Regions from separate parts of the Paraburkholderia sp. EG286B genome, predicted to be linked through region 4. Evidence: predicted binding sites of a transcription regulator. Region 4 holds the regulator's gene; each other region holds the start of a gene.
The links. Region 4 encodes LexA, which represses DNA repair genes until DNA is damaged. Its sites were predicted from a motif close to ACTGTATNNNNATACAGT; they were not measured.
Positions count from the first base shown of each region.

Region 1 (5,768 bases), on a different contig from region 4:
GTTGACGTTCCACGTTGCGATTTTCATGTGAGGCTCGATAGGGTGACGGTGTGCGTTCGGTGCACTTCGCCGCCATTATCGCCTGCTTCGCAGAGCGGGCAACTGTTGCCTCACCATTGCTCCAGCCACGGCCGCAGATCGAGTTCGTGTGTCCACGCATCGCGCGGCTGCTGGTGCAGCGTCCAGTAGGCGTCGGCGATGTGCTCGGGGTTCAGGATGCCGTCGCGTTCCTTGAGCTTGTAACGCTCGGGAAAATTCTCGCGGATGAACTCGGTGTCGATCGCGCCATCGACGATGATCTGCCCGACGTGAATGCCCTGCGGTCCGAGTTCGCGCGCCATCGACTGGGCGAGGGCGCGCAGCGCGTGCTTCGCGCCCGCGAACGCCGCGAAGCCCTCGCGCCCGCGCAGGCTCGCGGTCGCGCCCGTGAAGAAGATCGAACCGCGCTCGCGCGGCAGCATGACTTTTGCGGCTTCGCGGCCCATCAGAAACCCGGCGAAGCAGGCCATTTCCCAGACCTTGTGATAGACGCGCGCCGTGGTTTCGGTAATGCCGAAGCGCACGTTCGCGCCGATATTGAAGATCGCCACCTCGATGGGCGCGATGCGCGTTTCGATCTCCGCGAAGAGCGCGATCATGTCCTCTTCCTTGCGCGCATCCGAGCCGAAGGCGTGCGCTTCGCCGCCCTCGGCTTCGATCTGCGCGACGAGCGGCGCGAGCTTGTCGGCATTACGGCGCGTCACGCAGGCAATGTAGCCCTCGCGTGCGAAGCGGCGCGCGATGGCGCCTCCGGTGGCGTCGCCTGCGCCGATTACCAGTACGGCTTTCTTTTGCGTCATGGTGTTTGTCTCACTGTCGATTACAGCGGCCCGGTTTCAGGTATCTTAGGACGTCGGCGCGCCCGGGCAAAGGTGCGCGCATTCACATAAGGGAGACACGATGGCTGACATCAAGGTGCAGTTTCTGTTCGACTTCGGTAGTCCTAACGCTTACCTGTGCCACAAGGTGATCGGCGGCATCGAAGCGCGCCAGCAGGTGCGTTTCGAGTATGTGCCGATCCTGCTCGGCGGCCTCTTCAAGCTGAGCGGCAATCGCTCGCCGGCCGAGGCGTTCGCGGACATCGAGAACAAACGCAAGTTCATGATGCTCGAGATGCGGCGCTTCATCGGGCGGCATGGGCTGAGCGCCTATCGGCACAATCCGCACTTCCCGGTGAACACGTTGCAGATCATGCGCGGCGCCATTGCGGCGCAGCGCAACGGCACGTTCGAGCGCTACGTGGACCGCATGTTCGCGCACATGTGGGAAGAGGGCCTCAAGATGGACGACCCCGCCGTGATCCGCGCGGCGCTCGAGGCGGACGGCCTCGACGCCACGGCATTCGAAACGGCGATTCAGGACGCCGATGTGAAGGCCGCGCTGCTTGCGAACACGCAGTCGGCGTTCGAGCGCGGCGCGTTCGGCTCGCCGACGTTCTTCGTCGGCGACGAAATGTACTTCGGCAAGGATCAACTGCGCGACGTCGAAGAGGAAATCGCGCGCGTGAAGTCGCACGCATAAAACGCGGCGCTGCAGCACGAGGCGAGGCGGGCGCGGCATGATCGCTCCCGCCTCGCGCCGCGCATCAGAGCGCGGCTTGTTCCACCGTTTGTTCCTCGGCTTGCGGCGCGGCGACCACGCCCAGACGCACGCGCGCCGCCTCGTATTCGCGCTGCAAACGCGCGACGAGTTCAGCCGCAGGCACGACGCTCTTCACCGCGCCGATGCCCTGGCCCGAGCCCCAAATGTCCTTCCACGGCTTCACGCGCGTCGAGCCGAAATTCATCGCCGACGGATCCGACTGCGGCAGCGCTTCCGGATCGAGGCCGCTCGCCACGATGCTCTGGCGCAGATAGTTGCCGTGCACGCCCGTGAAGAGATTCGAGTAGACGATATCGCCCGCGCCGCCTTCGACGATCATTTGCTTGTAGGCGTCGACGGCATTCGCTTCGTGCGTGGCGATGAACGCCGAGCCGATATAGGCGAGATCGGCGCCCGCCGCCTGCGCCGCGAGAATTGCGTTGCCGTTGCCGATCGCGCCCGACAGCAGCAGCGGGCCGTCGAACCATTCGCGAATCTCGTGGATGAGGGCGAACGGCGAGAGCGTGCCCGCGTGGCCGCCCGCACCGGCGGCCACGGCGATGAGGCCGTCCGCGCCTTTCTCGATGGCCTTCTTCGCGAACGTGTTGTTGATGACGTCGTGCAGCACGATGCCGCCCCATGCGTGGATCGCGTGGTTGACCTCTTCGCGCGCGCCGAGCGACGTGATGACGATCGGCACCTTGTATTGGGCGCACACACCAAGGTCGTGCTCGAGGCGGTCGTTCGACTTGTGGACGATCTGGTTGACGGCGAACGGCGCCGCCGGGGCGTCCGGATGCTTCGCGTTGTACTCGGCGAGCTCGGTGGTGATGCGGTCGAGCCATTCACCGAGCATGTGCTCGGGGCGCGCGTTGAGTGCGGGGAACGAACCGACGACGCCTGCCTTGCACTGGGCGATCACGAGATCGGGATTCGAAATGATGAAGAGGGGCGAGCCGACGACGGGAATCGACAGGCCGCGGCGCAGCACGGCGGGCAGGGACATCCATATCTCCTGGATTGGGGCGGCCGCCGGGTGCGGCTGCCGTCGCGTGATTCGATGCGCCGGCGTACGCGCCGGCTGGCAGGCTCAAACATAGCAAAGTCGCCGAAACTATGCAACCAGTTGCATAGTGGGAAAATTCGGTCCGCAACAGATCCGGTATCGGGCGGGGCGTGGTTTAGAATCGCCGCATGTCGACGCCGCATGCCATCCTCATCGCCTTGCTGGAAAAGCCTTCATCGGGCTACGACCTCGCGCGCCGCTTCGATCGCGCGATCGGCTATTTCTGGCACGCCACCCATCAGCAGATCTATCGCGAACTGGGCCGCATGGTCGACGCGGGGTGGGTCTCGGTCATCGAAGACGAGACGGCCGCCGCGTCGCGCAAGAAGGTGTACTGCGTGTTGCCGGTCGGGCGGGATGAAGTGGCGCGCTGGGTGCGCGAGACCGCGCTCGACCTCGACTCGCGCAACGTGTTTCTGCTCAAGCTGCGTGCCGATGCCGTGATCGGGCCGCTCGGCCTCGCCGAGGAACTCGCGCGGCTCATCGAAGAAAATCGTGCGCGGCTCGCGACCTATCGGGAGATCGAGCAGCGCGATTTTGGCGCGGCATCGCTCACGCGCGGGCAGCAGTTGCAGTACGCGATCCTCAAGGCGGGCATCCATACGCAGGAGATGTGGCTTGCGTGGGCGGAAGAGGTGCGCACGCTGGTGGAACCCCCGCAGGCACAGTGAAATGTGCCAGGTTGTCCGAAGTAATTATCGCGTTGCGATTACCTGCCCGACGGTGTCCGAACGAGCGACGTTTCAATCGTGTGAAAAAGCCTCTTGACGGAGTGATTGAGGCACCCTATAATTCTTTTCTCTGACGGACGCGGGGTGGAGCAGTCTGGCAGCTCGTCGGGCTCATAACCCGAAGGTCGTAGGTTCAAATCCTACCCCCGCAACCAAACGTCTTAAGCAACAAGGCCTCGTGCCAAACAATGAACCCGCTCTGAGCGGGTTTTTTGTTTTCTGCGGCTTGAAGCTGCAACGAGCGCCATCGCTAGGCACCTGCCTCGCTTCCAATCGCCCAATCCACCGCGGCCTGCGCGTGCAACGCGGTCGTGTCGCACACCGGCAGTGCCGAGTCGTTCTGTCCAATCAGCAGCGTGATTTCCGTGCAGCCGAGAATGACCGCCTGCGCGCCGCGTGCCGCGAGGTCTTCGATCACGCGCTGATACACGCGCCGCGACTGCGCATCCACGTTGCCGTGACACAGCTCGTCGTAGATGATCCGGTGCACGTCCGCGCGATCGTGTTCGTTCGGCACGATTGCTTCGATGCCGTGCGCCTCGCGCAATCGCCCCACATAGAAGTCCTGTTCCATCGTGTAGCGCGTGCCGAGCAGGCCCGCTCGCGTGAAGCCCGCGGCGCGCAACGCCTGGCCGGTCGGGTCCGCGATATGCAGGAAGGGGATCGAGATCGTCGCCTCGATCGCCGCGCGCACGCGGTGCATCGTGTTCGTCGCGAGCAGCACGATCTCGGCGCCGCCGCGTTCGAGCTGCTGCGCGGCCTCGGCCATCTGCACGCCCAGCGCGTCCCAGTCGCCCGCGCGCTGGAGCGCTTCGACCTGCGCGAAGTCCACGGTCACCATCAGGCTGCGCGCGTTGTGATGGCCGCCCAGACGCGCCTTCGCGTGGCGGTTCAGCAGCCGGTAATACTCGGCCGACGATTCCCAGCTCATCCCCCCAATCACGCCGATCGTCTTCATCGATTCGTTCCTCGCTCTCGTGGCCTGTTCAGTCCGCACGAGTATAGGCCCGCGCAGCCAGCAGTCCAGAGACGGTCTGGCCGATCCGAAGCGGTACGGGAGCCGATAAAGGGCGCGGACACTTGTCTTGAAAATAGTACTGTGTTTTTGTACAGTATCGAGACCGTGAACTCGCCTTCCTCCGACCTCGCGCCGCCGGCTGCGCCCGCCCCGGGGCGCTCCGCCGCCGCACTTATCGCCGCCGCTCGCAAGATCATCCATTGCGACTGCGACTGCTTCTATGCGTCGGTCGAAATGCGCGACGACCCCTCGCTGCGCGGCCGTCCGCTCGCCGTGGGCGGCCGGCCCGACCAGCGCGGCGTGATCGCCACCTGCAACTACGAGGCGCGGCGCTTCGGCATACATTCGGCGATGTCGTCGGCGCTCGCCATGCGCAAGTGTCCCGAGCTGCTGATCCTGCCCACGGCGATGGAGAAGTACCGCATTGCCTCGCGCGCGATCATGGCGATCTACCGCGACTACACGCCCGACGTCGAACCGCTCTCGCTCGACGAAGCCTATCTCGACGTCACGCGCGCCTCGCGCTGCAAGGGCAGCGCCACGCTGATCGCCGAGGAAATACGCGCGCGCGTGCGCGAAACCGTGGGCGTGACGGTATCGGCGGGCGTCGCGCCCAACAAGTTCATCGCCAAGATCGCCTCGGACTGGAACAAGCCCGATGGCCTCTTCGTCGTGCGTCCGCCTGAAGTCGATGCCTTCGTCGCCGCGCTGCCCGTGCGCAAGATCCACGGCGTCGGCAAGGTCACGGCGGCGAAGCTCGAAAACCTCGGGCTCACCACCTGCGCGCAACTGCGCACGTGGTCGCTGTTCGATCTGCATCGGCATTTCGGCGTCTTCGGCAAGCGGCTCTACGAACTCGCGCGCGGCCTGGATGACCGGCCCGTGCGCGCCGATCAGGAGCGCAAGTCGGTGAGCGTCGAAACGACCTATGTGAACGACCTGCTCACGCTCGAAGCGTGCAGCGAGGAGCTCGAGCGGCTTGCGGTGCAGCTCGACGCGCGCATCGAACGCGCGGCTTGCGCGCACGCGGTGCGCAAGCTCTTCGTGAAGATCCGTTTCGCCGACTTCCAGCGTACGACGGTCGAGTGTGTGGCCGACGCCACCGATGTGCGCACACTGCTACTAATGCTCGAAAAAGGGCTCGCGCGGCGCAAGCTGGCGGTGCGACTGCTCGGCGTGGGCGTGCGGCTCGAAGAGGACAACCCGGCGTTGCGCGGGCAGTTCGCACTCTTCGACGACGATCCCGCGGAAGACGACGGCCCGATCGCGCCCGTCTGACGCCTGCGCGTAGAGGCGGGCCACGCCGCTGGCGGCGTCATTCTGGCGTCGATAG
Region 1 covers NZ_JBFRCF010000002.1:427,788-433,555, reverse strand. Annotated here, with positions in the region: gene xth (exodeoxyribonuclease III) at 1-27, opposite strand, end outside; gene AB4Y42_RS05325 (SDR family oxidoreductase) at 111-839, opposite strand; gene AB4Y42_RS05320 (2-hydroxychromene-2-carboxylate isomerase) at 940-1,560, shown strand; gene AB4Y42_RS05315 (NAD(P)H-dependent flavin oxidoreductase) at 1,625-2,626, opposite strand; gene AB4Y42_RS05310 (PadR family transcriptional regulator) at 2,815-3,357, shown strand; tRNA gene AB4Y42_RS05305 (tRNA-Met) at 3,496-3,572, shown strand; gene AB4Y42_RS05300 (aspartate/glutamate racemase family protein) at 3,668-4,375, opposite strand; gene dinB (DNA polymerase IV) at 4,541-5,713, shown strand.
Region 1: dinB (DNA polymerase IV) is a predicted target of LexA. The motif match lies at 4,514-4,531, and genes of this name have one in related genera.

Region 2 (5,768 bases), on a different contig from region 4:
GCCCGAACACGATCGCGCCGAACGGACGCACGGCAAAGCCGGCGGCGAAGCCGAGCAGCGTGAAGATGAAGCCGGCCGTGGGATTGACGCCGGAAAAGAAGCTCTTGCTGATGAAGGCCGCGAGCGATCCGGCCAGGTAAAAGTCGTACCACTCGAACACGGTGCCGAGCGACGACGCGAAGATCACGCGTTTTTCGTCGCTGGTCATCGGCGCGTGCGAGACTTGTCCGCCAACGGTTGCCATAGATGTCTCCAGTATTGATATGCGTGTGGTCCGTCGGGCAGGCGATTCGTAGACCCGCGGTCCTGCGGAGCATTATTGGAATGGAAACTTACGGGCTTCTGACGCGCGTGTGGGTTTCCGACTGACGTATCGGAGTGGGGTTTAATCGGTTATGTTCGCTGAATACGCAGGCAAAATCGCGCATGTCGATTTGAACATCTTCTAAAGTTCGCTCTTTGATTCCCGTGCCGCGGATCGGATAAGGGTAAGTCCCATCCCGGTTTCTGACGCGATCTGTCAGTTTCGCGGTGATTTCGCCGTGAAAGCGCCGTCGATGCCGCTCAGGCGTGCGCGCGCAGCCGCAGCGTCACGCGCACGAGCGTGCCGGCGAGGCGCGGCGCGTCTTGATAGACGTGATCCTCGATGGCGAGCGTGCCGCCGTGCATCGTGGCGATCTCGCGCACGATCGCGAGCCCGAGCCCGCTGCCTTCGCCGTCGCGCCCGAGAATGCGGTAGAAGCGCTCGAGCACGCGCTCGCGCTCGGCGGACGGAATGCCCATGCCGGTGTCTTCCACCTCGAGATGGACCGCGCCCGCCGCGGGCTCGGGCCGCACGCGCACGGTGATGCGGCCGCCCGCGGGCGTATAGCGGATCGCGTTGTCGATGAGGTTCGAGAGCATCTCGCGCAGCATCACCGGGTTGCCGTCCACTTCGATGCGCGCCGCCGCTTCGCCATCGTCTTCCTCGCTGTCGCAGGCCGTTTCGGGGCCTTCGTAGCCGAGGTCCATCTGTTTGGCGAGCGCCGGCTGCACCCAGTCGCGCACGGCGTGGCGTGCCACGTAGGCCACGTCCACGGGCGTGAAGACCTGTCCGGACATACGGTTTTCCGCGCGCGCGAGCGCGAGCAGCTGCGTGACGAGCCGCGCGGCGTGCTCGGAGCTCGTCGCGATCTGCTCGAGCGAGCGGTGCACTTCGGCGGGCGCGTTCTGGCGCAGCGCGAGCTCGGCCTGGGTGCGCAGGCCCGCGAGCGGCGTTTTCATCTGATGCGCGGCGTCGGCGATGAAGCGCTTTTGCAGCTCCATGTTCTGTTCGAGCCGCGTGAGCAGGTCGTTGAACGAGGTGACGAGCGGCTCGATTTCGGGCGGCGCGCGGCGCGCTTCGAGCGGCGATAGATCGTCGGGCCGACGCATGCGGATGTTCGACTGCAGCGCGTGCAGGGGCGCGAGGCCGCGCGAGAGGCCGAACCACACGAGCAGGATCGCGAGCGGCAAGATCACGAACTGCGGCAGGATCACGCCCTTGATGATGTCGTTGGCGAGCTGGCGGCGCTTGTCGAGCGTTTCCGCGACCTGCACGAGCACGGGTTGACCTTGCCGGTCGTCGGCGCCGGGATGCTTCGGCTCCACCGTCGTGTAGGCGACGCGGATGTCGATGCCATGCAGCGTGTCGTCGCGGAACTCGACGAGGCCCGGCGGCGGGCGGTCGTCATCGTGCGGCAGCGGCATGTCGCGATCGCCGCCGATCAGCTCGCCGCGGCTGCCGAGCACCTGATAGAACACGCTGTCGACGTTATCGGCGCGCAGGAAGTCGCGCGTGGAGGCGGGCAGCGTCAGTTCGGCCACGCCGTTCACCGGCTGGATCTGGCGCGCGAGCACATAGGCGTCGGTTTCGAGCGCGCGGTCGAAGGGGCCGTTGGCGATCGACTTTGCCACGAGATACGTGACCGCGATGCTCATCGGCCAGAGCAGCAGCAGGGGCGCGAGCATCCAGTCGAGAATCTCGCCGAAGAGCGAGCGCGGGCGCGCCTCGGCGGCGGCTTCGGCTTCGTCGGGCGGGGCGAACGGATTGGCGTAGCGGGCGTCGCGCGCGTCGTCGTCGAGGGCATCGGCCGCGAATGCGGTCGCGCCCGGGGCGCTGTCGCCGGCCGAACCGGCCACGCCTGCGGCGCCCTTGGGCGGCACGGCGCGCGCGATGGGAGGACGCCCGGCCATCGTCGATCCCGCCTACTTGAAGTAGTGGCTGGCGGGCATCGCCGGCGCGGCGTCGGGCGTGCCGGCGGGTGTCTGGCTTGCGCCGGCCTGCGTGTCCTTCGCCTCCTTTTCGAGGCAGTAGCCGAGCCCGCGCACGGTCACGATGCGCACGCCGCCCGCTTCGATTTTCTTGCGCAGCCGGTGCACGTAGACTTCGATGGCATTGTTGCTGACTTCCTCGCCCCATTCGCACAGGTGGTCGACGAGCTGCTCCTTCGAAACGAGCCGCCCGAGCCGCTGCAGCAGCACTTCGAGCACGCCCAGTTCGCGCGCGGAAAGGTCGAGCACCTGGTCATTGATGCGCGCAATGCGTCCCACCTGGTCGAACGCCAGCGCGCCATGCCGCACGACGGTCGGGCCGCCGCCCGCGCCGCGCCGCGTGAGCGCACGCACGCGCGCTTCGAGCTCGTTGAGCGCGAAGGGCTTGGCCATGTAGTCGTCGGCGCCGAGGTCGAGGCCTTTGACGCGCTCGTCCACGCTGTCGGCGGCGGTGAGGATCAGCACGGGCAGGTTGGAATTGCGCGCGCGCAAACGGCGCAGCACCTCGAGGCCCGGCATTTTCGGCAGGCCCAGATCAAGGATCAGGAGGTCGAACGACTGCATCGACAAGGCGGTATCGGCATCCACGCCGCTACGCACGTGATCAACGGCATAGCCTGATTGGCGGAGTGATCTCACGAGCCCGTCCGCGAGTATGCTGTCGTCTTCGGCAATGAGGATTCGCATGTTGCGCCAGCGTCGCCTTCGAGGCGTTTTGACCTCGTAGTCAGGCTCGTAACACCCGCGCCGCGCCGCGTCCTTGAAGGCGCGGCCAGGCGACGCGCGGCGGTCTCCCGAAATTCGCGGTTCTGGATCGCCAGAAAGGCTTGCCAAAACCACTGTTTTTTTATACAGTGTCTGCGTTCGTGTGCATTAGCCCGAATGAGGCGTGCGCAAGGTCACGAGACGCCGTTCATCATAGCAAAGGACGATTCATGGAAGATAGCAAGAAAGGCTCGGCTGGGCTGACTGCTGAAAAGAGCAAGGCGCTGGCCGCCGCGCTCGCGCAGATCGAAAAGCAGTTCGGCAAAGGGTCGATCATGCGACTCGGCGACGGCGAAGCGGTCGAGGACATCCAGGTAGTCTCCACCGGTTCGCTCGGCCTCGACATCGCACTCGGCGTGGGCGGTCTGCCGCGCGGCCGGGTGGTCGAGATCTACGGTCCGGAATCGTCGGGCAAGACCACGCTCACGCTGCAGGTGATCGCCGAAATGCAAAAGCTCGGCGGCACGGCGGCGTTCATCGACGCGGAACACGCGCTCGACGTGCAATACGCCGCCAAGCTCGGCGTGAACGTGCCCGAACTGCTCATCTCGCAGCCGGACACGGGTGAGCAGGCGCTCGAAATCACCGACGCGCTGGTGCGCTCGGGCTCGATCGACATGATCGTGATCGACTCGGTCGCGGCGCTCGTGCCGAAGGCCGAAATCGAAGGCGAAATGGGCGACTCGCTGCCGGGTCTGCAGGCGCGTCTGATGTCGCAGGCGCTGCGCAAGCTCACCGGCACGATCAAGAAGACGAACTGCATGGTGATCTTCATCAACCAGATCCGCATGAAGATCGGTGTGATGTTCGGCAACCCGGAAACCACCACGGGCGGCAACGCGCTCAAGTTCTACTCGTCGGTGCGTCTGGACATTCGCCGCATCGGTTCGATCAAGAAGAACGACGAAGTGATCGGCAGCGAAACGCGTGTGAAGGTCGTGAAGAACAAGGTCTCGCCACCGTTCCGCGAAGCCGTGTTCGACATTCTCTACGGCGAGGGCATCTCGCGTCAGGGCGAAATCGTCGACCTCGGCGTGCAGGCCAAGATCGTCGACAAGGCGGGTGCGTGGTACAGCTACAACGGCGAGCGCATTGGCCAGGGCAAGGACAACGCACGCGAATTCCTGCGCGAGAACGCGGACATTGCTCGCGAGATCGAAAACCGCATCCGCGAATCGCTTGGCGTGAGCACGATGCCGGACGGCGTCAAGGATTCCGGCGAAGTCGAAGTCGCTGACGAAGAGTAAGTCCACCAGGCTCTCGTAGATAAGGCAAGTTGATGCGCAAGGGCGGGTCACCCACGTCCTCGCCTTCCGGCGAGCAGGCTAACCCGCGAGCGGGTTCGCCTGCGGACAGGGGCGCCGAGCGGCGCTCCGCCGACAAGCCTGCCGACTCGCGCACGAGCCGCTCAAGCCATTTGAGCCGCGACGCCCAGCCGGGCGATCGCGGCTTTGCGCATTCTGGCGCCGCGTTTTCCTCGCCCACCGATCTCAGCGACGATGGCGGCGCGGTCTTCGAAGTCCCGTTCGAGGCTTTCTTCGACGGGGCGGATGAAGCGGCGGCAAACCTGCCGCCAGAGCCGCTGTCCGAACCAACATTCAAGCGATCGCGTCGCGCGCCTCTCGAAACGGCGCGCGAATCCAGCGCACCGCAAGGCGACCAATACGAGCGCAGCTCGGCCAGCCGCGCCGCACGCGCCAGCGAGCGCGAAAAGTCGTCCACGGCGAAGCAGCGCCCCGAGCGCTCCCTCAAGGGCCGCGCGCTCGGCTATCTATCGCGCCGCGAATACAGCCGCGCCGAGCTCTCGCGCAAGCTCATGCCGTACACCGAGGACGCCGACGCACTCGAAGTGCTGCTCGACTCGCTCGAACGCGAGGGCTGGCTCTCCGACGCGCGCTTTGCCGAAAGCGTCGTGCACCGGCGCGCGTCGCGCGTGGGGGCGGGGCGTATCGTCAGCGAACTCAAGCGCCATGCGGTGGGCGAAGCGCTCATCGAAGAGGTGAGCTCGCAACTGCGCGAGACCGAGCTCGTGCGTGCCCGCACGGTCTGGCAGAAGAAGTACGGCCAGTTGCCAGAGACGCCTGCCGAGCGCGCGCGTCAGGCGCGCTTTCTCGCGGCGCGCGGCTTCTCGATGTCGATCATCGGCAAGATCCTCAAGGGAATCGACGAAGACTGGTCCGACAACTGAGCCGGCCGTCTCGAAAAATCCACGCAGGCAAGTCCCCGCCCGGCCTGTGTGTTCGCGGCTGTCTCAAATACCCGGTATGTTAAAATCACGAGGTTTTCCAATCCGGTCTTACCTTTAGCATGCCGCTTTCTCCGCCCGTGCCCCGCCAGTTGCGCCATCAGCGCGCCATCCGGGCGGTTGCCTATGAGCGCGAAGACGGCCTGTGGGACATCGACGCGTGCCTGACCGACCACAAGCCACGCGACGTGCCGCTCGCCGCCGGTGTCCGGCCCAATGGTCTGCCGATCCATGAACTCTGGCTGCGCATTACGATCGATCGCAAGCTCAACGTCGTCGACGCCGAAGCGTCGTCCGACTGGGTGCCTTACGACGGTCAGTGCCAGAACGCCAATCCCGCCTATCGGGCCCTTATCGGGCTCAATCTCCTCGACAATTTCCGCCGTGAAGCGGGCCGGCTCCTCGCCGGCACGGTCGGCTGCACACACCTCACAGAAATGTTGGGCGTTTTGCCGACCGCTGCGAT
Region 2 covers NZ_JBFRCF010000004.1:153,681-159,448, forward strand. Annotated here, with positions in the region: gene AB4Y42_RS09595 (MFS transporter) at 1-244, opposite strand, end outside; gene AB4Y42_RS09600 (sensor histidine kinase N-terminal domain-containing protein) at 565-2,214, opposite strand; gene AB4Y42_RS09605 (response regulator transcription factor) at 2,227-2,979, opposite strand; gene recA (recombinase RecA) at 3,228-4,304, shown strand; gene recX (recombination regulator RecX) at 4,337-5,245, shown strand; gene AB4Y42_RS09620 (DUF2889 domain-containing protein) at 5,365-5,768, shown strand, end outside.
Region 2: recA (recombinase RecA) is a predicted target of LexA. The motif match lies at 3,131-3,148, and genes of this name have one in related genera.

Region 3 (5,768 bases), on a different contig from region 4:
TCCACCGTCTTTACGAACACGCCCACGAACGGGATCAGGCGCTCGCCGGTGGCCGGCTTGCCATCCTTGTCTGTGGACGCGTACGTGACACGCAACACCGATTGCGCGCCATTGTCGATCAGGTCGGCAACCTTGCCGAGCTCGACACCCGCCTCATTGGCGACATCGAGGCCGATCAGGTCGACCCAGTAATATTCATCGGCTGCGGGCGCCGGGAATTCGGCCCGGCTCACATACACGCGCGCGCCGCGCAACAGCAGCGCGGCATCGCGGTCGTCCAGGCCCGAAAGCTGGCCAACGACGCTGTCACCATGAACCTTGGCGCTCACGCGCACCGCGGAATGACGCTCGCGATGCGCCTGACCCTCGCGGCCCTTGAGGAGCCACCAGCGCCTGGCGGAAAGCAACGCGCGGCCGTCCTGCGCGTGCGGCGCGATCTTCAGCCAGCCCTTGAGGCCATAGGCGTCGATCACGGCACCGACTTCAACGGCGTCGGCCGGCCAGCTCGCTTCGGTTTCGGCGCGCAGACTCTCACCTGCGGGCGCAGCTTTCGCGGCGCTCTCGCGTGCAGGCTTGCGCACGAACGCGCCAAACGACGGCGCGCCGCGGGCGGCAGCCTTGCCGGCGCCGCCGGTCGCAACTTCGGGCGCCCCGCGTTCCGACGCGTCGTTCGCCTCTACGGCAGATTTGGCGTCATGCGCGGACATCGGCACCCCTTGCGACCAGCTTGATATTGCATACGCGGATCATGCAGCGCGTACGCGGGCAAAACACGGACAACGGACTGAAAAGACGCTTAATGACTTAAGCAGCCGGCGCAGCGGCGGCGGTCTTTTGCGCTTCCTTCACGAGGCGCTCGACGGCCGGCGACATTTGCGCGCCGTTTTCCTTCCAGTACGTCACGCGATCTTGAGCGATACGCAGCGTTTCACCCTTGGTAGCGACCGGGTTGTAGAAGCCCACGCGCTCGATGAAACGGCCGTCGCGACGGTTGCGCGAGTCGGTTGCGACGATGTTGTAGAACGGGCGCTTCTTCGAGCCGCCGCGTGCCAGACGGATGATGACCATACTAAAATCCTTGAAAACCGGGGGTTCGGGACTACTGAAACATGCGATTATAGCCCGAAACCGGAGGCATAACAAACACTTAACGGGAAATTGCGCGCCGGCGCGCAGAAAGCGGCAAGACACAGCGGTCAAACTGCGGCCCATGCCCGCGACGGGCGGGCCCTGGAGCGAATTGTGGCGACTTTCAGACGACTCGTGCAATGGCCGCGTCGCGGTGGCGGCCGCGGCATGGGTAACGGCTCGCTTTTCCCAGTGTCTCGCGAGACGGCCAGACGCCTGGCAGCGGCATGGCTCGTCCTTGCCGCCGCCCTGCTCGCGGCACCGCTCGCTCACGCGGCGCTTCCGATCGACCGCATCAAGCTGCCACCGGGCTTCCACATCGAGGTGCTGTCCGCCGACGTGCCCGGCGCACGCGAAATGACGCTGTCGGGCAACGGCACCCTCCTGTATGTGGGGAGTATGGGCGGTGACGTCTACGCACTCGAACTCAGGGACGGCAAGGCCATCAAGCGCCATATCGTGGCCTCGGGACTGACGATGCCGGTGGGCGTGGCCTGGCGCAACGGCGAATTGTATGTCTCGGCGGTGTCGTCGATCGTGCGGCTCGACGACATCGACCGCCATCTCGACGATCCGCCCAAAGCCGTCGTCGTCACGGATTCGCTGCCCAGCGAGCACCACCACGGCTGGAAGTTCATCGCCTTCGGCCCCGACGGCAAGCTCTACGTGCCGCAAGGCGCGCCGTGCAACGTCTGCCTGCCGGCCAGCGACCCGCAGCGCGTGCACTTCGCGATGATCGGGCGCATGGACCCCGACGGCTCGCACTACGAGACTATCGCCCGCGGCGTGCGCAACACGGTCGGCTTCGCGTGGCATCCGCAGACGCACGAACTCTGGTTCACCGACAACGGCCGCGACATGCTCGGCGACGACATCCCCGACGACAAGCTCAACCGCCTCGCGCATGGGGGCGCGGACTTCGGCTTTCCCTATTGTCACGGCGGCAACGTCGCCGACCCCGAGTTCGGCGCAGGCCATCCGTGCAGCGCTTTCACGCCCCCGGTCCTCAAACTCGGCGCGCATGTGGCGTCGCTCGGCATGCGCTTCTACACCGGTTCGATGTTCCCGGCCGACTATAAGAACAGCATGTTCATCGCCGAGCACGGCTCGTGGAACCGCAGCAAGAAGGTCGGCTATCGCGTGGTGCGCGTGAGCGCCAACCCCGACGGCACGAACGCGCACCAGGTAGTGTTCGCGCAGGGCTGGCTCAACGCCGACGAAACCCAATGGGGCCGCCCCGCCGACGTGCTGCCGCTGCCCGACGGATCGCTCCTTGTCAGCGACGACTATGCGGGCGCGATCTATCGCGTGACCTACACGAAACCGTGACGCGGGCAGGCATGGTGCCGGGCATAAGCGTGCGCTTGTGCTGCAAGCGCGGCGTGCGGCATACAATGCCCGGCGGCCCGTGTGTGTTTGACGTAATGCGCTCATGACGGCCGAACGCCCACGTTTCGCCCGAGCCCATGCCCAACGACAAGAACCCCGCACGCTTTCGCTCCAAGACGCTCACCGCCGCCCTCGCCTTCCTGTTTGGCAGTCTCGGCGCACACCGCTTCTATCTATACGGCCCACGCGACGTGTGGGGCTGGGCGCATTTGCTCGGCACGCTCATCGGCCTTCCGGGCGTGATGCTGCTCGTCGCCACCGAACGCGCGTCGATTGCCGGCTGGGTGCTCGCCGTGATCGGCGCGGTGTCGGTCATCTCGGCGTTTCTGGCGGCGATCGTCTACGGGCTGCGCCCCGACGCCAAATGGGACGCGCAGTTCAACGCCGCGTTCGTGGAGCAAGGCCGCACGAGCCGCTCGGGCTGGACGGTGATCTTCGTCGTGATCTTCTCGCTGCTGATTGGCGCGTTCCTGCTGATGACGGGACTCGCACTTTCGTTTCAAACGTACTTCGAGTCGCAGGTCGAGGCCGCGAAGGCGATCTCGCAGTAAATCGCGCCGTAAATCGCGCAGTAACGGCTCAGAACAGGTCGAGCTGCGGCTTCTCGCGCACGGTCTTCGACTGCACGAACGCCGACATGTCCAGAATGCCGTGACGCCGCTCGTTGAGCCCGAGGCGCCGCACGGCATTGTGAAAGCGCTGCTTGAGCAGGTCGGCCCATAGCCCCGTGCCCTTCATGCGCTGCGAAAACGCCGACTCGTAGTCCTTGCCGCCGCGCATATCGCGCACGCGGCTCATCACGCGCTCCGCACGCTGCGGGAAGTGCGCCGCCAGCCAGTCCTGGAACAGCGGCGCGACCTCCCATGGCAGGCGCAGCACGATGTAGCTTGCGCTTGTCGCACCGGCCTCGGCGCAGGCTTCTAGCACGCGCTCCATGTCGGGCTCGGTCACGAACGGGATTACGGGTGCGATGCTCACGCCCACCGGCACACCGGCTTCAGCTAGCGTGCGGATGGTGCGCAGCCGCCGCGCGGGTGTCGCCGCACGGGGTTCGAGCGTGCGGGCGATATCGGCGTCGAGCGTGGTGATCGTGATTGCCGCCATGAACTGCTTGCGCGCGGCCATCGGCGCGAGGAGGTCGAGATCGCGCTCGATCAGCGAGGATTTCGTGATGGCCGCGAACGGATGCTGCCGTTCGGCCAGCACTTCGACCACGCGGCGCGTGATGCGCAGGTCGCGCTCCACCGGTTGCCAGGCGTCGGTATTCACGCCCAGCGCGATCGGCTCGGGCTCGTACGACGGCTTGGCGATTTCCCGCGCGAGCAACTCCGCCGCATTGACCTTGGCGTAGATACGGCTCTCGAAATCGAGCCCCGGCGAGAGGCCGAGATAACTGTGCGTGGGCCGCGCGAAGCAATAGATGCAGCCGTGCTCGCAGCCTCGATAGGGATTGAGCGACACGTTGAACGGAATGTCCGGCGACTGGTTGCGCGTGAGGATGCTTTTCGCGCGCTCTTCGAACACTTCGCTGCGCAGCCTGGGCTCGCCCGTTTCATCGCCATGGTCCCCGCCGCCGCCCGTCTGCTGCCAGCCGTCGTCGAACGCTTCGCGCCGGTCGACTTCGTAGCGCCCTTGCAGATTCGTGACCGCCCCGCGCCCCTTGCGCGCCGTGGGCGGCGCAACGGGATACCAGGCGTCGGGATCGGGGTGATGGGAGTCGGTCACGGCTGGAGCGAAATAGACAAGAAAACGCGGATCGATACTGTATAAATATACAGTATCGATCCGCGTTGTCGAGTCCTAAAAACGGGGCGCTTTCAGCCGCCACAGTGACCCTCGTCATTCCCCCACGGCGATGGTCAGCGTCTCCTTGATCTCTTCCATCACCACGTAGCTCTTCGACTGCACGGCGCCCGGCAGTTGCAGCAGGATGTCGCCGAGCAGCTTGCGGTAGTCCGCCATCTCGCCGATGCGCGCCTTGATGAGATAGTCGAAGTCGCCCGAGACGAGATGGCATTCGAGCACCTCCGGGATCTTCTGCACCTCGCGGCGGAACTGGTCGAACATGTTGCCGCTCTTGTGGTCGAGCGTGATCTCCACGAACACGAGCAGCGCCGCACCCAGCACCGTGGGATTCACGCGTGCGAAGTAGCCCGTGATCACGCCGTCGCGCTCCATGCGCTTGACCCGCTCGATGCACGGCGTGACCGAGAGCCCGACCTGCTCTGCGAGGTCCTTCATGGCCATGCGGCCGTCCTCCTGGAGCAGCTTCAGGATGCGGTGATCGAGCCGGTCGAGCGCACGGACCGGTTGGCGCTGCGTTCTCATGATTTCTTCCCGAAAATCTGAAAAATACGATAACAAAACCTGGACGTACAACAATAGCATAGCTAGAAATACTGGCTACACCCGAAATTTCATGCCTTCTTCCCTATCGGTGCCAAAACACGGCTTCCAGGGTCCCGGCAACGCGGCGTAGCTCAACGAATCTATATGGAGCAGCTATGCGAGTCGTCGTGTTGGGCAGTGGTGTGGTCGGTGTGGCCAGCGCCTGGTATCTCGCCCGCGCGGGCCACGAAGTCACGGTGATCGACCGCGAGGCCGGTCCCGCGCTCGAAACCAGTTTTGCCAACGCCGGCCAGATCTCGCCGGGCTACGCCGCGCCGTGGGCCGCGCCGGGCGTCCCGCTCAAGGCGATCAAGTGGATGTTCGAGAAGCACGCGCCGCTCGCCATTCGTCTGGACGGCACCAAATTCCAGCTGCAATGGATGTGGCAGATGCTGCAGAACTGCACGGCCGAGCGCTACGCGCTCAACAAGGGCCGCATGGTGCGCCTCGCCGAATACAGCCGCGACTGCCTGCAGGCGCTGCGCGCCGACACGGGCATTCAGTATGAAGGCCGCACGGGCGGCACGCTCCAGGTGTTCCGCACGCAGCAGCAGTTCGAAGGCGCGGCGAAGGACATCGCCGTGCTCGAAGACGCGAACGTTCCGTACGAACTGCTCACGGCCGCCGAACTCGGCCGCGCCGAACCCGCGCTCGCCGCGGTGTCGGGCAAGCTCACGGGCGGCCTGCGGCTGCCCGGCGACGAAACCGGCGACTGCCAGATGTTCACTACGCGCCTTGCCGCCATGGCCGAACAACTGGGCGTGAAATTCCGCTACAACACGCCGATCGATGGTCTCGCCATGCAGGGCGACCGGATCGCGGGCGTGCAATGCGGCAGCGAGCTGGTGCGCGCCGATTCGTAC
Region 3 covers NZ_JBFRCF010000004.1:511,576-517,343, reverse strand. Annotated here, with positions in the region: gene rimM (ribosome maturation factor RimM) at 1-707, opposite strand, end outside; gene rpsP (30S ribosomal protein S16) at 805-1,068, opposite strand; gene AB4Y42_RS11250 (sorbosone dehydrogenase family protein) at 1,243-2,457, shown strand; gene AB4Y42_RS11245 (NINE protein) at 2,595-3,068, shown strand; gene AB4Y42_RS11240 (PA0069 family radical SAM protein) at 3,097-4,242, opposite strand; gene AB4Y42_RS11235 (Lrp/AsnC ligand binding domain-containing protein) at 4,357-4,845, opposite strand; gene AB4Y42_RS11230 (D-amino acid dehydrogenase) at 5,022-5,768, shown strand, end outside.
Region 3: AB4Y42_RS11240 (PA0069 family radical SAM protein) is a predicted target of LexA. The motif match lies at 4,279-4,296, and genes of this name have one in related genera.

Region 4 (5,768 bases):
GGGCATCGCGCGAGTCGCTCGAAGTACCGAACGAAAAATCGCACGAAACAAGGCGGCCCATTTTAGTGCATTGCTGCGTGGCGGGTCGGGCCGCGCTTCGAAGCGGTTTGACGATACGCGGGCAAATGCATGTCACGGCAAGCATTCAGCACTGAGCAAGATGCGTGCGGCGGTCGCGACACATCTGGCGTTTTTCGATGCACACCTGGCGTTTTCCAGCCCTTGCATGTGGAATTGCGGCGCACCATCATGAGAATCGCACAGCCTGCAAATCACGCGGGCGGGGAGAAGCGATCATGGCGAGCTATAAAAAAATTCTGCTCTGTTACGACGGCTCGCGCGAAGGCCGCAAGGCACTGCGTTGCGGCGCCGATCTTGCACTCGATCTGCAAGCCGAGACGCATTTGCTCTCGGTCGTCGACATGCGTTCGACGATTGCGCAGAGCGCCGGCTTGCTGACCGATGTGGCCTGCGGCCGCTTCGAAGAAACGGCGCGCGAGATCCTTCAGGAAGGCGTGGACTGGCTAACCGAGCGCGGCGTGCGCGCTCAGGGGCATTTCGCGTTCGGTCATCCGATCGACGAAATCGCGAATCTGGCCAACGAGCTGAATGCCGACCTCGTGGTGGTGGGCCACCGCTGCCGCACGGGGCTCTCGCGCTGGTGGATGGGCGCGGGCAACACGCCGCTGCTCGACCGCGTATCGTGCAGCATTCTGGTGGCGTGTTCGTCGGCGGCTGAGGAAAAGCAGCAGCAAGCCGCCGCATAGCGGATCAAGCGGGCCGGTTCGTAGAGAGCCGGCCTGGCTCGGCTGTCACCACCGGTCTGTCTCAGTTCGAGACGTTGCCTTCGTCGAGCTCGACGGCCGAGAGCTTCCACGAGAAGAGCCCGTGACGCTGCAGGATGGCGGCGTAGTGCTCGCCCGTACTGCCGCGGTCCCACGTGAGCGCGAACTCGTTGAGGCCGCGATAGCCGGCCGTGGTCACTGGCCGGGCCTCGGGCGCGGGATTGCCGGATGCCGCCGGGGCCGGTGGCGAGGCAGAGGCGGGTGCCGATTGCGCCGGTTCCGCCGATTGCGTGGATGGCGCGCCGGATTCCGCCGGCGGCGGCGCGTGCGGGCGGTCGCCGGGCTTGCCCGTCGGCGGCATGCCATCGAGCAGGGCGGCCACGCCTTCCGGTGTGGCGTAGGCATCGACGAGCGGACTAATCAATGCCGCGCCAATCACGGCGCCGAGGATCAGCAGCGGATTGCTGCTGTGCTGCCCCTCGACGCGCCGATGCAGCATCTCGCCCACCTGCTGTTTCAGGCTCAGGCGCAGCGCAGGGTAATCGACGTACTCGTTGAGCGCGACGGCGTCACGCGCATCGGCGGCGGCTTTCATGTGCTTCACCGCGATATAGGGCGACGCATAGGCGTAGCCGATCGCGGCAACCACCATTGCGACGGCAACCGTGATCGCGACGGGCTTTTTCCAGCCTTGGGTCTTACGCGGGGTAGAGAGAGATTCCGTCATCGGCATAGGGCAAATCGTTTAAACACGGTGTTGACCGCAAACCAGGCCAAACGATCCCGCCCGTAACCTCTTCTCACATTTCAGCTGCGTTCCTGCTTACTTCGCGAGCGCCGCGGGCAGGTCGCTGTGCTGTTCGGCGATGCAGCGGTCGATCGCGCGGCAAACCGCGTCGACCGTACCGACGAGGATGAGCCGCGACGGGCCCTGATAGACGCGCACGGGCGCGCGGCGCATGGGCTGTTCGGTGTTGAGCGTGCTGTTGAGCGACACGCGCGCAAACGCGGGCTGGGCCGAGGGCAGCACGGGCAGGTCGGCCGTGCTGGCCGCCACCATCTCTGGCGAGTCTTCGAAAAGCGAGCCGCTCAGCGCGGCAGCCGAACCGCGCACTTCGCGGACCGCGCACGAGGCGATTCCACGGAGATGGCGAAGACGGCCGAATTGGCGGAAGGGCAGCAGGCGGGCAAGGCGTTCCATGACTCTCTCCAGGTAGTGCGCAGACGGTGCGTGCGCAAACTCTGCGCGAACTGCGCGCAAACTACGCGCAGACGGATTGCTTAGAATTCGGTGGGGCGGATCAGGCCGACCGCAATGCCTTCGAGCGCGAATTCCGCGCTGCCGGCCTCGACAAAAATATTGTCGTAGTCGGGGTTCTCGGCGATCAGCTCGAGCCCGTTCGGACGGCGCTTCAGGCGCTTCACGGTGACGTCGTCGCCAAGGCGCGCCACGATGATCTGGCCGTCTTTCGCTTCGGCCTTCTTCTGCACGGCTAGCAGGTCGCCGTCGAGGATGCCGGCGTCGCGCATGGACAGGCCGCGCACCTTCAGGAGGTAGTCGGGGCGGCTCGAGAAGAGCGCCGGGTCGCACATGTAGTTCTGCGAGATGTGCTCCTGCGCGAGGATCGGGCTACCCGCCGCGACGCGGCCGACGAGCGGCAGCGAGAGCTGCATGATGCTCGGGTGCGGGAGCGTGAACTGGTGCGGCAGGTCGTCGGGCCCCGGCACGAGACGGATGCCGCGCGAGGCGCCCGCAGCCAGTTCGATCACGCCCTTGCGCGCCAGCGCACGCAGATGCTCCTCCGCGGAGTTGGCCGAGCTGAAGCCGAGTTCCGCCGCGATCTCGGCGCGCGTGGGCGGGAAGCCCGTGCGCTCGATGGCCCGGCGAACCAGATCGAAAACCTGCTGCTGTCGTGCGGTGAGTTTGGTCATGGCGCCACTGTATGTTTGAACAGGTAACTGTATTTTTATACAGTACTCGCCACTTTTCAAGTGTTACTTGAAGTTCATCGACTGAGCGTTGCCATCAGGCCGCTTTCCCGTGTTTGCGCGGATGAAACCGCGTTCCAGCAGCGACTTCCTCTGCCCTTACCACTTTTGCGTATTAAAAAATGAGAAAACATCATTTTTAATAATGTAAGCGGATCGCTAGACTGGCCTCCATCGTTAGCTGCAACTCACCAATGAGCGCAAACGAGCACACACGAGAACGGAGAACAGATAGATGGGCACGACACATACGGGGCGCGCGGGCTGGCTGAAAACACTGGCGGCAAAACTGGTCATCGGCGTGGCGCCGCTCGTCGGGGTCACGGCGATGGCGGCCATGGCGCCCATCGCCGCTCACGCGGATACCTCGCTGCTCAATGTCTCCTACGATCCGACGCGCGAGCTGTACCAGGACATCAACGAAGCCTTCATCAAGCAGTGGAAGCCGAAGACGGGCGAAACGCTCACCATCAAGCAGTCGCATGGCGGCTCGGGCGCACAGGCGCGCTCGGTGCTCGACGGCCTGCAGGCCGACGTCGTGACGCTCGCGCTGGCATGGGACATCGACGCGCTCGCCAACAAGGGCATCGTCGCGAAGGACTGGCAAAAGCGTCTGCCCGACAACGCCTCGCCGTACACGTCGACCATCGTGTTCCTCGTGCGCAAGGGCAACCCCAAGCACATCAAGGACTGGGACGATCTGACCAAACCGGGCGTCTCGATCGTCACGCCGAATCCGAAAACCTCGGGTGGCGCGCGCTGGAACTATCTCGCGGCGTGGGCGTATGCGCTGCACCAGCCGGGCGGCAACGAGCAGAAGGCGAAGGACTTCGTCACGAAGCTCTACAAGAACGCGGGCGTGCTCGATTCGGGCGCGCGCGGCGCGACGACGAGCTTCGTGCAGCGCGGCATCGGCGATGTGCTGATTGCATGGGAGAACGAAGCATTTCTCTCGCTCAAGGAGTTCGGCCCGGACAAGTTCGAGATCGTGGTGCCCTCCGTGAGCATTCTGGCTGAGCCGCCGGTCGCCGTGGTGGACAAGGTCGTCGACAAGAAGGGCACGCGCAAGGAGGCCGAGGCCTACCTGCAGTTCCTCTATAGCGAAGAGGGCCAGGAGATCGCCGCGAAGAACTTCTACCGTCCGCGTTCGGACAAGGTCCCGGCGGCGCTCACGGCGAAGTTTCCGAAGCTCAAGCTCTACACGGTCGACGACACCTTCGGCGGCTGGCCCAACGCGCAGAAGACGCATTTCGCAGATGGCGGCGTGTTCGATTCGATCTATCAGCCGCAGTAAAGCTGTCGGGCAGTACGCGGTCCGCATAACGACGTGACCGCATAACAACGAAGCGCGCCTACGGGCGCGCTTTTCGGCGCGAATTGGCAACGCACGAATCGCGCAACCCATGTCTGGACGATGAGCATGACAACGTTTCGATTGCGCAAGCCCAGTGCGCTGCCTGGCTTCGGCTTGACGCTCGGCATCACGGTGGCTTACCTGAGCCTCGTGGTGCTCATTCCGCTTGCCGCCACCTTTCTCAAGACGGCGACACTCGACTGGAGCCAGTTCGTGCGCGCCGTGTGGTCGCCGCGCGTGATCGCGTCGTACCGGCTCACGTTCAGCGCCGCGCTCGGCGGGGCACTGATCAATGCGGTATTCGGCTTCCTGCTCGCGTGGGTGCTCGTGCGCTATACGTTCCCGTTCAAACGGGTGATCGATGCGCTCGTCGATCTGCCGTTCGCATTGCCCACTTCCGTGGCGGGCATTTCACTAGCCGCCGTGTATGCGGGCAACGGCTGGATCGGCCAGTTCCTGCAGCCGCTCGGTCTGAAGATCGCCTTCACGCCGCTCGGCGTGCTCGTGGCGCTGACCTTCATCGGCTTGCCGTTCGTCGTGCGCACGGTGCAGCCGGTGCTCGAGGACTTCGAGCGCGAACAGGAAGAGGCCGCCGCGTGCCTCGGCGCAACGCGCTGGCTCACGTTCCGCCGTGTCGTGCTGCCCGCGGTGCTGCCGGCGCTCCTCACCGGCTTCGCGCTCGCGTTCGCGCGTGCGCTGGGCGAGTACGGCTCGGTCATCTTCATCGCCGGCAACGTGCCGATGAAGTCGGAGATCACGTCGCTGCTCATCATCACGAAGCTCGAGCAATACGACTATGCGGGCGCGACGGCACTCGCCGTAATGATGCTCTGCGTCTCGTTCGTCATGCTGCTCCTCATCAATTCGCTGCAGTGGTATTTGCAACGCCGCACGAGCCGCGGCGTCTCGGCCGGCAGCGCGCCGAATGCCGTGGCGGGCGCAACCGTCGCGGGAGGTGCGCAATGAGCACGCTGCCGCAACAACGCAGCACGCGCCGGCCGGATCCGGTCACCGAATCAGCGTGGGTGCGCTGGCTGCTGACTGGCATCGCGCTCGCGTTTCTCGCGCTGTTTCTCGTGGTGCCTCTCGTCGCCGTGTTCTGGCAGGCGTTGTCGAAGGGCATCGGCTTCTATTTCACGTCGCTCGTCGATCCCGATGCGCTCGCCGCGATCAGGCTCACGCTCATCACCGCGGCGATCGCGGTGCCGCTGAATCTGGCCTTCGGCCTCGCGGCTTCATGGGCGATCGCGAAGTTCGAGTTTCGCGGCAAGGCGCTGCTAACCACGCTGATCGACCTGCCGTTTTCGGTTTCGCCCGTGATTTCAGGGCTCATCTACGTGCTGCTGTTCGGTGCGCAGGGCTGGCTCGGACCTTGGCTCGAAGACCACGACGTGCAGATCATCTTCGCGGTGCCGGGCATCGTGCTCGCCACGATCTTCGTGACGTTCCCGTTCGTCGCGCGCGAGCTGATTCCGCTGATGCAGGCGCAGGGCAACGACGAAGAAGAGGCCGCCCACGTGCTGGGCGCCTCGGGCTGGCAGATGTTCCGCCGCGTGACGCTGCCCAATATCCGCTGGGGTCTGCTGTACGGCGTGATTCTCTGCAATGCGCGTGCGATGGGCGAGTTCGGCGCAGTCTCC
Region 4 covers NZ_JBFRCF010000006.1:449,603-455,370, forward strand. Annotated here, with positions in the region: gene AB4Y42_RS16175 (universal stress protein) at 297-767, shown strand; gene AB4Y42_RS16180 (DUF2939 domain-containing protein) at 829-1,512, opposite strand; gene AB4Y42_RS16185 (hypothetical protein) at 1,609-1,986, opposite strand; gene lexA (transcriptional repressor LexA) at 2,067-2,717, opposite strand; gene AB4Y42_RS16195 (sulfate ABC transporter substrate-binding protein) at 3,010-4,068, shown strand; gene cysT (sulfate ABC transporter permease subunit CysT) at 4,195-5,094, shown strand; gene cysW (sulfate ABC transporter permease subunit CysW) at 5,091-5,768, shown strand, end outside.